DNA from 3 places in the Arthrobacter sp. Dra40 genome. Region 2 is predicted to be linked to each of the others. Evidence: riboswitches for the same ligand, from Rfam matches in the RefSeq annotation. Region 2 holds a riboswitch; each other region holds the start of a gene.
The links. Region 2 has a riboswitch for S-adenosylmethionine ahead of AC5RWT_RS17325 (LLM class flavin-dependent oxidoreductase). Riboswitches for the same ligand answer to the same signal wherever they lie in the genome.
Positions count from the first base shown of each region.

Region 1: linked by a shared signal. The riboswitch ahead of AC5RWT_RS16460 (flavin reductase family protein) and the one ahead of AC5RWT_RS17325 (LLM class flavin-dependent oxidoreductase) in region 2 are both predicted to bind S-adenosylmethionine.
Region 3: linked by a shared signal. The riboswitch ahead of AC5RWT_RS31890 (bifunctional o-acetylhomoserine/o-acetylserine sulfhydrylase) and the one ahead of AC5RWT_RS17325 (LLM class flavin-dependent oxidoreductase) in region 2 are both predicted to bind S-adenosylmethionine.

Region 1 is NZ_JBNHHB010000037.1:29,730-33,870, forward strand. It holds gene AC5RWT_RS16450 (NADPH-dependent F420 reductase) at 1-728, shown strand, start outside; gene AC5RWT_RS16455 (prephenate dehydratase) at 787-1,656, shown strand; SAM riboswitch class IV at 1,754-1,868, shown strand; gene AC5RWT_RS16460 (flavin reductase family protein) at 1,911-2,417, shown strand; gene AC5RWT_RS16465 (aldo/keto reductase) at 2,414-3,403, opposite strand; gene AC5RWT_RS16470 (MDR family MFS transporter) at 3,573-4,141, shown strand, end outside.
Region 2 is NZ_JBNHHB010000042.1:8,550-12,690, forward strand. It holds gene AC5RWT_RS17325 (LLM class flavin-dependent oxidoreductase) at 15-1,430, opposite strand; SAM riboswitch class I at 1,517-1,608, opposite strand; gene AC5RWT_RS17330 (APC family permease) at 1,672-3,147, opposite strand; gene AC5RWT_RS17335 (acyl-CoA dehydrogenase family protein) at 3,162-4,141, opposite strand, start outside.
Region 3 is NZ_JBNHHB010000224.1:72-4,212, reverse strand. It holds gene AC5RWT_RS31900 (winged helix DNA-binding domain-containing protein) at 1-732, shown strand, start outside; gene metX (homoserine O-acetyltransferase MetX) at 876-1,946, opposite strand; gene AC5RWT_RS31890 (bifunctional o-acetylhomoserine/o-acetylserine sulfhydrylase) at 2,027-3,352, opposite strand; SAM riboswitch class IV at 3,420-3,533, opposite strand; partial or broken gene AC5RWT_RS31885 (VOC family protein) at 3,805-4,141, shown strand, end outside.

The sequences.
Region 1 (4,141 bases), on a different contig from region 2:
CCAGACCCGTAACCGGCGACATTGTTGTCCTCGCAGTGCCGTACCCCGCCCTGTCCGACATCGTCCGCAACCGCGGCGATCAGTTGGCGGGAAAGGTGGTCGTCGACATCACCAACCCGGTGAACTTTGAAACCTTCGACTCGCTCACCGTGCCCTCTGATAGCTCGGCGGCAGCCGAACTCAGCGCCTCGCTGCCGGACTCGCGCGTGGTCAAGGCCTTCAACACCACCCTCGCCGCCACGTTGTCCTCCGGGACCGTCGGCGGCCTGCCCACCACCGTGCTCATGGCCGGGGACGACGCCGCGGCCAAGTCCCAGCTGGCCGAGGTGGTCACCGCCGCCGGGCTGAAAGCCATCGATGCCGGCGCGCTGTCCCGGGCCCGGGAACTCGAGGCCCTCGGATTCCTGCAGATCTCCTTGGCTGCCGCCGAGAGCTCCCGTGGACCGGAGGCTTCGGCGTCGTCGCCTGACCATACGCGGGTTCGGCCCTACCGCCGCCCGGACCGCCTGGCTGCAATCGCCATCCCCGCCAGCACTCCGGCGCCGATAATCAGCAGCACGGACACCACGATCAGCGCAGGCATGATGTCCAGCCCCATGATGGACGGCATCACCGTCAGGCTGACGGCGAAGAGCGCGACGACGGCAGCAGCGAGCCAGAGGGCAACGGCACGGGGGTTGGATCCTTCCACGCCCTCCACTCTATCGGCGCGTCGCTCCGCTTTATGACGCCGGCCGGAGCCCGCCGAATAAAGCCCCGGGCTGTCCCGGTGGGATAATTTCGCCCATGGCTCCAGCAATCGCGTACCAAGGTGAACCCGGCTCGAACTCGCATATGGCATGCCTTGAGGTCCGGCCCGGCTGGGACGCGGTGCCGTGCGCCAGCTTTGAAGACGCCTTTGCCGCCGTCACGAGCGGCGAGGCCGACCTGGCCATGATCCCCATTGACAACTCGATCGCTGGCCGGGTGGCGGACATCCATGCCCTGCTGCCCAGGACCACGCTGCAGATCGTGGAGGAATTCTTCCTGCCCATCCGCTTCAGCCTGCTCGGCATTCCGGGGGCCACGGTGGAACAGGCCCGTGAAGTGCACAGCCACATCCATGCCTTGGGACAGTGCCGCAAGCTGATCCGCAGGTTGGGACTGACGCCGGTCATCGCTGGTGATACCGCCGGCTCGGCCCGTGAAGTTGCTGAGTGGAACGATCCCACCAAGGTCTCGCTGGCGCCGCCGATGGCCGCCGAGCTTTACGGCTTGCAAGTCTTCGCCGAGAAAGTGGAAGACGACCCAACGAACACCACCCGGTTTGTGGTGCTGGCCGACCGACGGCCCGTCCCCAGCCGCGAGGAGTTGCCCGGTCCCGCCGTGACCAGCTTTGTGTTCCGGGTGCGGAACGTTCCCTCGGCACTGTACAAGGCGCTCGGCGGGTTCGCGACCAACGGCATCAACATGACCCGACTGGAGAGCTACATGGTCGGCGGCGAATTCGCGGCCACCATGTTCATGGTGGACGTCGAAGGCCATCCGGAGGACCAGTCAATGGTCCATGCCTTCGAGGAACTGGAATTCTTCACCACAGAAATCCGGATTCTGGGCGTCTATCCTGCCCATCCCTTCCGGCTGAACCGCGGCGCGGAACAGCCGGCCGACGCCTGAGGCAGCGGAGTCCGGGCCAATGCCTGGCCCACGGAGTTTTTAACGAACTGTTACCCGCGTTTGACCTGGGTCACGTCCCGCTCTTACCTTGGAAATGAATCACGAGCGCCAACTTCACAGCCCTGGCTAGTTGGCCGGCAACCCTCTACCGTAGCGGGGTGCTCCAGGTGATGATTCGGCCAGCCGGGTTTGTCGGCAGGCAAGTACGCGTATCCTTCGGCAGCAGCGGATGCGCCTGAGCTTCAAGGATGGCCATGTCCCTGCACAACGACTTGACCCCGAACACCCTTCGCTCCGCCTTCGGGCGCTTTCCCTCCGGGATCGCAGCGCTCTGCGCCGTCATCGACGGCAAGCCGCAAGGCATCATCGCCTCCTCCTTCACCGTGGGCGTTTCGCTGGAGCCGCCGCTGGTGATGTTCGCCGTCCAGAACACCTCCCGGACCTGGCCGCTGGTCCGCCAGTCCGGTCGGATCGGCGTTTCGGTGCTGAGCACAGAGCACGACGGCGTCTGCCGCCAGATTGCTTCCAAGAACGGCGACCGCTTCGCCGGGCTGAGCCTGCACCGCACCGATCAGGACGCACTGTTCCTCAACGAGGCAGCGCTGTGGCTGGATTGCTCGGTATATCAGGAGTTCCCGGCCGGCGACCACCACGTGGTGCTGCTGGAGGTACACGCACTGAGCACGCACGACGGCGCGCACGAACCGCTGGTCTTCCACGACTCCGCGTTCCGCAGGCTGGTGCAGCCCGCGTTCGTCTAGGGCAGCGGGCGCCCTCGCGCCGCCACCCACAGCGTGTACCATTCCTGCCGGGTCATCGCGGCGCCGATCTCCTCGGCCTGGGCGCAGGCCTTGATCCGATCCGGATTGCTGGTACCCACGACCGGGCGGATTTTGGCCGGATGGCGCAGCAGCCAGCCCAGCACCACCGCTTCCTGCGTGCAGCCCTTGTCCCGGGCCAGCTCGGAGACCAAAGCCGCCGCCGCCCCATCCGCGGCGCCCTCGCCGCCGTCGCCAGCGGCGCCCTCGTCGCCGGCACCCGGCTCCGCCGGCCGGCCGCTGTAGCGGCCCCGTGCCAGCGAGCCCCAGGCCTGCAGTTCCACCGCGTGGGCAGCGCAATACTCCAGGGTGCCGTGCGGGAAACTGACGGCCGCGCCTTGCGGGTGGTTGACCAGCACGCCTGATTCAAGCCAGTCCCGCCGGTACAGGCTCATTTCCAGCTGGTTCACTGCGAGCGGCTCGTCAAGCGCCGCCTGCAGCCACCTCATCTGCTCGCCGGACATGTTCGAGACACCCAGGCGGCGGACCTTTCCGGCCAGCCGGAGGCCGCTGAACGCCTCGGCAATCTCTTCAGTCGGGGCCAGCGGATCCGGCCGGTGGATCAGCAGCGTGTCCAGGTGATCGGTGTGCAGGCGGCGCAGGCTTTCCTCGGTGCCGGCCACGATCGCCGCGCGGGATGAGTCGTACTGGCCGACCAGTCCGGGAACCGGCAGCCGGATGCCGCATTTGCTCTGCAGCTGGATGGTTTCCCGGAGTTCCGGACGCTCGGCCAGCACCCGGCCGAAGGCCGCCTCCGCCTTGCCGTGGGCGTAGATGTCGGCGTGGTCGAAAATCCTGATGCCAATGTCCAGCGCCGCCTCCACGGCGGCGTGGGCCGCGGCGACGTCGGCCGCCTCCAGCGGCCCGCTCCCCCAGCCACCGCCCAGACCCATGCTGCCAAAGATCAGGCGGGATCCGGCGTCGTCCATTGGTGTGTCCCTTCGCTGGGCAGGCTTCCAGCGTACGTCAGCGCCGTGCCGATTCCAGGGGTTGTGCCGCCCCGCCGACGGCAGTACGGTAACAGTCGCGGGGCGGGATAGCGTCCCCAGGCAACCACCAACAGGCCGCCTGCGCCACCGCACCGCCAGGAAGTTGACCATGGCAGTTCCTCCCAGCCCAGACCGCGGCCCTCACCAGCCGTCCGGTCCTTCAACTGCACCGGTTTCCGCACGCACGGATCAGGACCGGACCCCAACCCCGGACGGCGCGGCCGCTGCGCAGCCCCGGATCACGGTGGTGTTCCTGGGACTGATGCTCACCGTGCTGCTGGCCGCACTGGACCAGACCATCGTGGCGACGGCGCTGCCCACCATCGTCGGGGACTTGAACGGGCTGGAGCACATCTCCTGGGTGATCACCGCCTACATTCTGGCCGCCACCATCGGGCTGCCGATCTATGGCAAGCTCGGCGACCTGTTCGGACGCAAGAGCATCTTCATCTTCGCGATCGCGGTGTTCCTCGGCGGTTCGATGCTCTCCGGCATGGCCCAGAGCATGCCGCAGCTGATCGCCTTCCGCGCCATCCAGGGGGTGGGCGGCGGCGGGCTGATGATCGGCGCGCAGGCCATCATCGGCGACCTGGTCTCGCCACGGGAGCGGGGCAAGTACATGGGCCTGATCGGGGCCGCCTTCGGCCTCGCCTCGGTCAGCGGTCCGCTGCTGGGCGG
Region 2 (4,141 bases):
GCTGACCGCTGAGGTCAGCGGACCAGGGAGTTGTGCAGCCGGAAGCCAGCAGCCTTGTGACTCTCCGGCAGCTTGTCGCCGCGGCCGAAGAGCTTGTTGCGCAGCGTGCCCGGCGCGTACTCCGTGGGGTAGGCGCCCAGCTTCTGCAGCTCCGGCACCACGTATTCTACGATGTCCTCGAACGTGCCCGGGGTGATGGCGTAGGCCAGGTTGAAGCCGTCCACGTCGGTCTCTTCGACCCACTCCACCAACTTGGCTGCCACGTCCTTGCCGGAACCGACCGTGATCGGGCCGAAGCCGCCGACGCCGACCCATTCGGCCAGTTGGCGGATGGTCCATGGCTTGCCGCTGTCGCCGGAGGCCTTCTGGAAGGTTTCCACCGAGGACTGAATGGCGTTGGACTTCACGTTCTCGCCGATCACGTCGTCCGGGCCGTAGGTGGACAGGTCCACGCCCATCCAGCCCGAAATCAGGGCCAGCGCGCCGTTGACGTCCGCGTAGGACTTATAATCCTCGAACTTGGCCTGGGCGGTGGCGTCGTCCGGCCCGGTCACCACGGTCTGCATGGCGTAAATGCGGACGTCGTAGCGGCCCCGGCCAGCGGCCTCAGCGGCGTCGCGGATCTTCTTCACCGCCGCCGCGAGCATTTCCTTAGTGGGGCAGGTGACGAACACGGCTTCGGCGTTCTCCGCGGCGAACTGGGTGCCGCGCTTGGAGGCGCCCGCCTGGAAGATCACCGGGGTGCGCTGCGGGCTCGGCTCGGTGATCGCGATCCCCGGCACCTTGAAGTACTTGCCCTCGTGGCGGATTTCGTGGACCTTCGCGGGGTCGGTGAAAACGCCTGACTCGCGGTCCTTGACCACCGCGTCGTCTTCCCACGAACCCTCGAGCAGCTTGTAGATGACCTCGAGGTATTCGTCGGCGTGGTTGTAACGCTCGTCGTGCTCCAACTGGTCTTCCTGGCCCATGTTGCGGGCGGCCGAGGGCAGGTAGCCGGTCACCACGTTCCAGCCGACGCGGCCGTTGGTCAGGTGGTCCAGCGTGGCCAGGCGGCGGGCAAACGGGTACGGGTGCTCATAGGCGGTGCCCGCGGTGACACCGAAACCGAGGTTCTCGGTGACCGCTGCCATGGCGGACACCAACATGAACGGATCATTCACCGGGACCTGCGTGCCGGCCCGCAGCGTCGTCTCGTTGGACGAACCAAAGACGTCGTAGGTGCCGAGCACGTCGGCAATGAACAGGCCGTCGAACAGGCCCTTCTCCAGCACCTTGGCCAGATGCGTCCAGTAGCCGATGGTGTTGTAGGTGGCGGACTTGTCCTGCGGGTGGCGCCACAGTCCGGGCGACTGGTGCCCCACGCAGTTCATGTCGAAGGCGTTGAAGCGTATCTGGCGCTGGGAGTTATGCTGCTGCTTGTTCAAGGTCATGTCAGGCTCCTTTGCTGATGAGAAGAGCCCGCGCCGGTCCCCGGCGGGCATGCAGTGGCCCTAAGGAACCAACGAGAGATCGAGCTTCTCCATCGGTCCTGGCGGTAGCACCTTCCTCACAATGAGGGGGTTGCTGCGGCGTCAACAAGCCAGGTCTCTCGGCCGCTCTGGATGGGTACTCCTCCATTGGACACCCGCAGGCGCCCTGAGGGAAATGTTGCGCGTCACGCGGGGTAAGAAATCACGACGTCGGTGCGGCGCCGGCTGCGGCCTGGGGCCGCTTTGATCCCACCACCGCTCCGGCCCCGAAGCAGGCCAGGATCAGCACCACGACGGCGATGGCCAGCGGCACGCTGTTGCCGACCAGGGTCGGGAGGTTCTGCAGGATCAGGCCCAGGATTCCCAGCAGCCCGAGCAGCCCGAGTGCTGGGGCGACCGAGCGCTTCCAACTGCGGGCCGGTGCTGCCTGGCGACGGAAGAAGACCAGCACGGCGACGCTGGTGAGCGTCATCAGCACCACCACGCCCAGGGAGGAGAAGCCGGCGAACCAGGTGTAGAACTGCACGATCGGATCCCAGCCTGCCACGACGGCGGCCAGCAGGAACAGGGCCACCACTGCCGTGGCCGCTCCGGAGGCCCGGTGCGGAGAGCGGTGCTTCGCGTGGGTGCTGGCCAGCTTGGTGGGGAAGATGCCCTGCCCCGACAGCTGGAAGAAATAGCGTGAGCTGATGTTGTGGAAGGACAGGATGCACGCGAACAGGCTGGTGGCGAGCAGGACCTGGACAATGTGGCTGCCAGCCGTGCCCAGGTAGAGCGCGGTGGTCTCGGAGAGCAGGGTGCCGGGCGCGTCCGTGGCCTTCTGCACGATGCCGCCATCGCCCCAGACGCTGATCAGCAACCAGCTGGAGAGGGCGTAGAAGCCGCCCACCACCAGCAGGGCCACGTACGTGGCACGCGGGATCGTCTTGTCCGGATCGCGGGCCTCATCCCGGAAAACGGCGGTGGCTTCGAAGCCGATGAAGCTCAGGATGGCGAACAGCAGCGCAATCCCGGGTGCCCCGGACAGCACGGTGGACGGGGTGAGGAACCCGGTGGAGAGGCCCTCGGACCCGCCGCCGCCAAAGACGATGGCGGCGTCCAGGACCAGCACGATCAGCACTTCGGCCACCAGCAGCACGGCCAGCACCTTTCCGGACAACTCGATGTTGCGGTGGCCCAGCCAGGCCACGGCAACCACCGCGGCGGCGGCCCACACCCACCAGGGCAGTGAGGGGCCACCGTAGGCGCGGACCACCTCGTCGACGGCCGGGGCAAAGAGCCCGTAGACGCCGGCTTCCAGCGCGAGGTAGGAGAGCAAGGCGACGAAGGCCGCGCCCAGTCCGGCGCGGCGGCCGAGGCCCTTGTCCACGTAGCTGTAGAACGCGCCGGCCGACGGCACATGCGGCGTCATGGTGGTGAACCCGACGGCGAACAACAGCAGGATTGCGGTGGCCAGCAGGTAGATGAACGGGAGGCCGGCGCCGTTGCCGCTGGCGATGGCCAGCGGAACCGTTCCGCCGATGACGCCCAGCGGCGACGCGGCGGCCACCACAATCAGCACGATGCTGGCGACGCCCAGTCGGCCGGAGAGCCGCGGCGCGGTTCCGGCGTCGGGGTCGCTTACTTCGGGTGCGGCTGCGGATGCCGCCAAAGTTCTTTGGGGATTGGAAACAGACATGGCTTGCCTTCTTCTTAGACGGCCGCGGAACGGGCGGCGGGGGTGTGTGGCTGGCGCGCGGCGTCGGCGTTGGCCTCGCCGATCGTCCAGACGAACGGGGGTTCGGCGGCGTTGACTTCCCAATCGCCCACGATCCGGGACTTGTAGATGAACGGGTTGTGCGTGGCGACCGTGCGGGCATTGCGCCAGTGCCGGTCCAACGACTTGCCGGTGCTGGTGGAGGAGGCGCCGAGCGTGTTGAACAGCTCGCCGGCGGCCTCCGGCACCAGCGTGCTGAGCACAATCTGGGCCTGGCCGGATTCCAGTTCGACGGCGATGTTGGCCGCCTTCTCGGCGTCGGCGGTCTGGAGCCGGGACGCGAAGACCCGATCCAACGCGCGCGCCACGCTCAGGGTGGTCGCCCTGGCGGCGTAGGCCTTGGCGCTGATGTCGCCGACCACCTGCAGGATCTGCGCGTCGTGCCGGACCAGCGGCGCGTTGCCGTGGCCGAACACCCGCTTGCGTTCCCGCACGTTGGTGGCGGCGTCGGTGGTGACCGCCTGCGCGATGCCGGCCAGGGCCACCAGCAGGATGTGCTGGTAGAGCGCCGTCTGGTACGGGAAGCGGTCGGCGAACGCGGACACGTTGGCCGGGTCCACCTCGGCGTCGGTGAACACCGTGGTGCCGCTGCCGGTCAGCCGCTGGCCGAAGCCGTCCCAGTCGTCGTAGGTTTCCACGCCGGCTGTCTTGGTGGCGATGATCACCGAGACATCCGAGCCGTCGGGCCGCTTGGCGGTGACGTCGATCCAGTCGGCGAAGATGGTGCCCGTGGTGTAGAACTTGCGCCCGTTCAGCACCAGCTTGCCGCCGGCTTCGGACAGCACCGTGGCGGTGCCGCCGGCGCCCGGTTCGGTCCACGCGTTGCCGGCCAGCTGGCCGGAGGCGAAGCGCTGCAGCCAGCCGCTGCGGTCCCCGCCGCGGCCGTGCTGGTACAGGTTCTCCTCCACCAGCGCAA
Region 3 (4,141 bases), on a different contig from region 2:
CGGCTCAGCGAAACGGGGCTGCTGGCGGACGACGGGGTGCGGCTGAACGGCGCGCCGCTGCGCGGCCAGCGGCTGGGGCACCTGGTGTTCCACGCCGAAATCGACCGCGTGCTGGTCAGCGGCCCGCCACGCACTGCGGATTCCGGTGCCCTCCAGCAAACCTACGCGTCCTTCGACGAGCGGGTACCGCCGCTGCCGGCGGATTTCGACCGCGACGCAGCACTGTCACAGTTGACCGCCCGGTACTTCGCCAGCCGCGGACCAGCGGCCGTGAAGGACTGCTCCGACTGGTCCAACCTTCCACAGGCTGACATCGCGCGCGGCTTGGAAGCCGGCGGCCACGACGGACTCGAACGGACCGAAGCCGAGGGCGTACAGCTCTGGTATTCCCCGGCCGCCGGAACAGCCGGAAGTACGGCCGTTGCCAATGATGAACTGCCCCGGGCTGACCTGATCCAGTGCTACGACGAATATGTGATGGGCTACTCCAAGACCCGCGGCTATCTCGACGGCGCTGCCCCGGCAGCTCTCAGTAGTACGGTGCCGATGCACGTGCTGCTGCTGGACGGGAAGATGGTGGCCAACTGGAAACACGTGCTCGGGCCCGGCGCGGCGCAGCTGCGGCTCAGGCCGCTGCGGTCATTCACTGAGTCGGAGCGACACGCCGTGGGCTTGGCCGTGGAACGCTACGCAGCATTTCTGCGGCGGCCGGTCACGATCGAACTGATCTGACGTCCCGTTCAACCTGATCCGATGCCCCGCTCGATGTGGCTTGACCGTCCCCTCAACCTCATCCCGGACACGGGCGGGGATCCGCCCTGATGGCGGACCCCGCCGTCGTACTCATGCAGCTTTCAGGTTGGCGGGACGAACCATTAGGCGGGCGCGAAGAACGCCTCGGTGAGGGCCTCATGCAGCTGGTGGATATCGGTGAGGAAGCCGTCGTGGCCCAGCGGCGTTTCAATGGTGTGGACCTTGACTGCCCCGGGCAGCGCCTCGGCCAGCTGCCGCGACTGTTCGGGAAAGTACAGGCGATCGGAATCCACGGCGGCGATGAAGAACTGCGTTTCGGTGAGGCCGCCGAGCGTCTGCTCGAGTGAGCCCCGGCCCCGGGCAATGTCGTGGCTGACCAGGGCCTCGGTGAGCAGGATGTAGCTGTTGGCGTCAAAGCGCGCGACGAGCTTGTCCGCTTGGTAGTCGAGGTAGCTTTCCACTGCATAGCGGCCACGTGCGGACGGCGTGATACCGCCGAACGGCTGCTCCTCCGCCTGCGGCCTGCGTCCGAACCGGTACTCCAGCTCCGGCTCTGCGCGGTAGTTGATGTGCGCAATGCGCCGGGCAATGCCGAGTCCGGCCTCGGGAGCAGGACCGTCGTAAAAGTCGCCGCCGGCGAAGTGCGGGTCCAGCCGGATGGCGGCGACCTGCGCCTGCGCGAAGGCAATTTGCTCAGCGGTGCTCGCGGCGCCGCACGACAGGACTGCGCACCGGGCTGTGCGCTCCGGGAACGTTACCGCCCATTCAAGCGCGCGGGCGCCACCCATCGACCCGCCGAGTACTGTGTGCCAGCGCCGGATGCCCAGCGCGTCGGCCAGGCGCGCTTCGGCCCGGACCGAATCGCGGATCGTGACGAACGGAAACCGTGACCCCCACGGTGTCCCGTCCGGCGCGGGGGACGCGGGGCCGGTGGAGCCGTAGCAGCCGCCAACCATGTTGGCGGCCACTACGAAATAGCGCTCCGTGTCGATCGTGGCACCGGGACCCACCAGATCATCCCACCAGCCGTCCTCGTCGGAGTAACCGCGCGCGACATGCGTGCTGCCGGTCAGGGCGTGTTCGATCAGGACAGCGTTGGACGCGTCCGCATTCAAGGTGCCCCAGGTTTCATAGCCGAGGACCACCTCGGGCAGATAGCCGCCGGCCTCCAGTTCCAGGGCGCCAAGAGGCATCCGGCGCAGAAGGCCGTCCGTCGCCTGTTCCACCAGTTCCTGCGGTTGCACTATCGTCACGCTGCGCTCTACCTGCTTGCCTAGTCGTCCGCACCCTTGGCGGCGCGGAAACCGGCCTCCAGGTCGGCGATGATGTCGTTGACGTTCTCGATGCCCACCGACAGCCGGACCAGCCCGTCCGTCACCCCGGCGGCGAGCCGCTCCGAGGCCGAGAGCTGGGCGTGGGTGGTCGACGCCGGGTGGATCACCAGCGAGCGGACATCGCCCAGGTTGGCCACGTGCGAATGCAGTTCAAGGCCGTCCACAAAGCGCTTGCCGGCTTCGATGCCGCCCTTGATCTCGAAGGAAACGATGGCGCCGGTGCCCTTCGGACCGTACTTGCGGCCGCGGTCGTACCACGGGCTCGAGGGCAGGCCGAGGTACGCGACGGAGGTAACGTCGTCGTGCCCTTCCAGGAATTCGGCGACCTTCTGCGCGTTCGCCACGTGCCGCTCCACGCGCAGGCTCAGCGTCTCCAGTCCCTGGGCGATCAGGAACGCATTGAACGGCGAAATGGCGGACCCCAGATCGCGCAGCAACTGCACCCTGGCCTTGAGGATGTAGGCCAGGTTGGCACCCAAGGCACCGTTGACCCCCAGGTCGCGGGCGAAGATCAACCCGTTGTAGGTCTCGTCCGGAGTGTTGAAGCCCGGGAACTTGCCGGGGTCCGCGGCGAAGTCGAAGGTGCCGCCATCCACGATCACCCCGCCGATGGCGGTCCCGTGGCCGCCGAGGTACTTGGTGGCCGAATGGAGCACGATGTCAGCACCCCACTCAATCGGGCGGATCAGGTACGGGGTTGCCAACGTGTTATCGACAATCAGCGGCACACCGTTCTCATGGGCGATGGCGCTGACGCCCTCCAGGTCCAGCACGTCCTGGCGCGGATTGGAGACGACCTCGCCGAAGAACGCTTTGGTGTTCGGTTTCACAGCGTCGCGCCACTGCTGCAGGTTGTCCGGATCCTCGACGAAGGTGACGTCGATGCCGAACTTGGGCAGCGTGGTGCGGAGCAGGTTGTAGGTGCCGCCGTACAGGCTGGGACTGGCCACGATATGGTCGCCGGCCTCGGCGAGGTTCAGGATGGAGAAGGTTGATGCTGCCTGTCCCGAGGCGAGCAGCAGGGCGCCGACGCCGCCTTCGAGGTTCGCGATCCGGGTCTCGACTGCCTCGCTGGTGGGGTTGCCGATCCTGGTGTAGATAGGCGACAGTTCGGACAAGGCAAAGCGGTCCGCGGCGCTCTGCGTGCTGGGGAAGACGAACGAGGTTGTCTGGTAGATCGGCAGGGCCCGGGCGCCTGTTGCGGCATCCGGCTCCTGGCCTACGTGAATCTGACGGGTCTCAAAGGACCAATCTGCAGTGGACATGGTGCAACTCCTTCAGTGGAAGGGGTCATCCGGGATCCGGCCGTGCCGGCATGTCTATCCCGGGTGTGACCCGCGCTTGCGCACCGCCTCATGGCGGCTGCCTGGTCTTCACCCGGGGCACCCCACGCGGTTGGAGGGTTGCCGGCCAGCAAACCGGGGTTTCACGCTGGCACTCATGACCTGCTTCCAGTGTCCGTGGCCAGGCGTCCAGCCGCAAGAATGTGACACCTTATGACCGGCCGCGGCACAGCCTTTCCCCGCATCGTGGGGGCGGGCGCGGCTGGGCCGCTCCCCGCACTTTGGGGCGCGCACGGCAGAGCTTCTCCCCTGTTTGAGGCCGTGCCATGGCTGCCCGCTTTGCTCATGACCTATGGTGAAGAGCCGCAGCGACAACCGAGTGACTTAGGTCACCCTAAGTCGAGAGCGGGTTCACAAAGTGCCAAGATATAGCCATGCGCTTCGACCATGTTTCCTATGCTGCTGAACCCGACGGTCTGGCTGCCACTTCAGAGCGGATAGCCGCAGCTCTGGGCATCGACGCAGTCAAGGGCGGGGTGCATCCCCGCTTCGGCACCCGCAATATGATCTTCCCCCTCACCGACCACCACTACCTGGAGGTCGTGGAGGTCCTGGACCACCCCGCGTCGGACAAGGCCCCCTTCGGCCAGGCGGTCCGTGCACGGTCCGAAGCCGGCGGCGGCTGGATGGGTTGGTGCGTGGAGGTCGGGGATCTGACCCCGTTCGAAGAACGACTGGGCCGCCACGCCGTGCCCGGCAACCGCAAGTTCC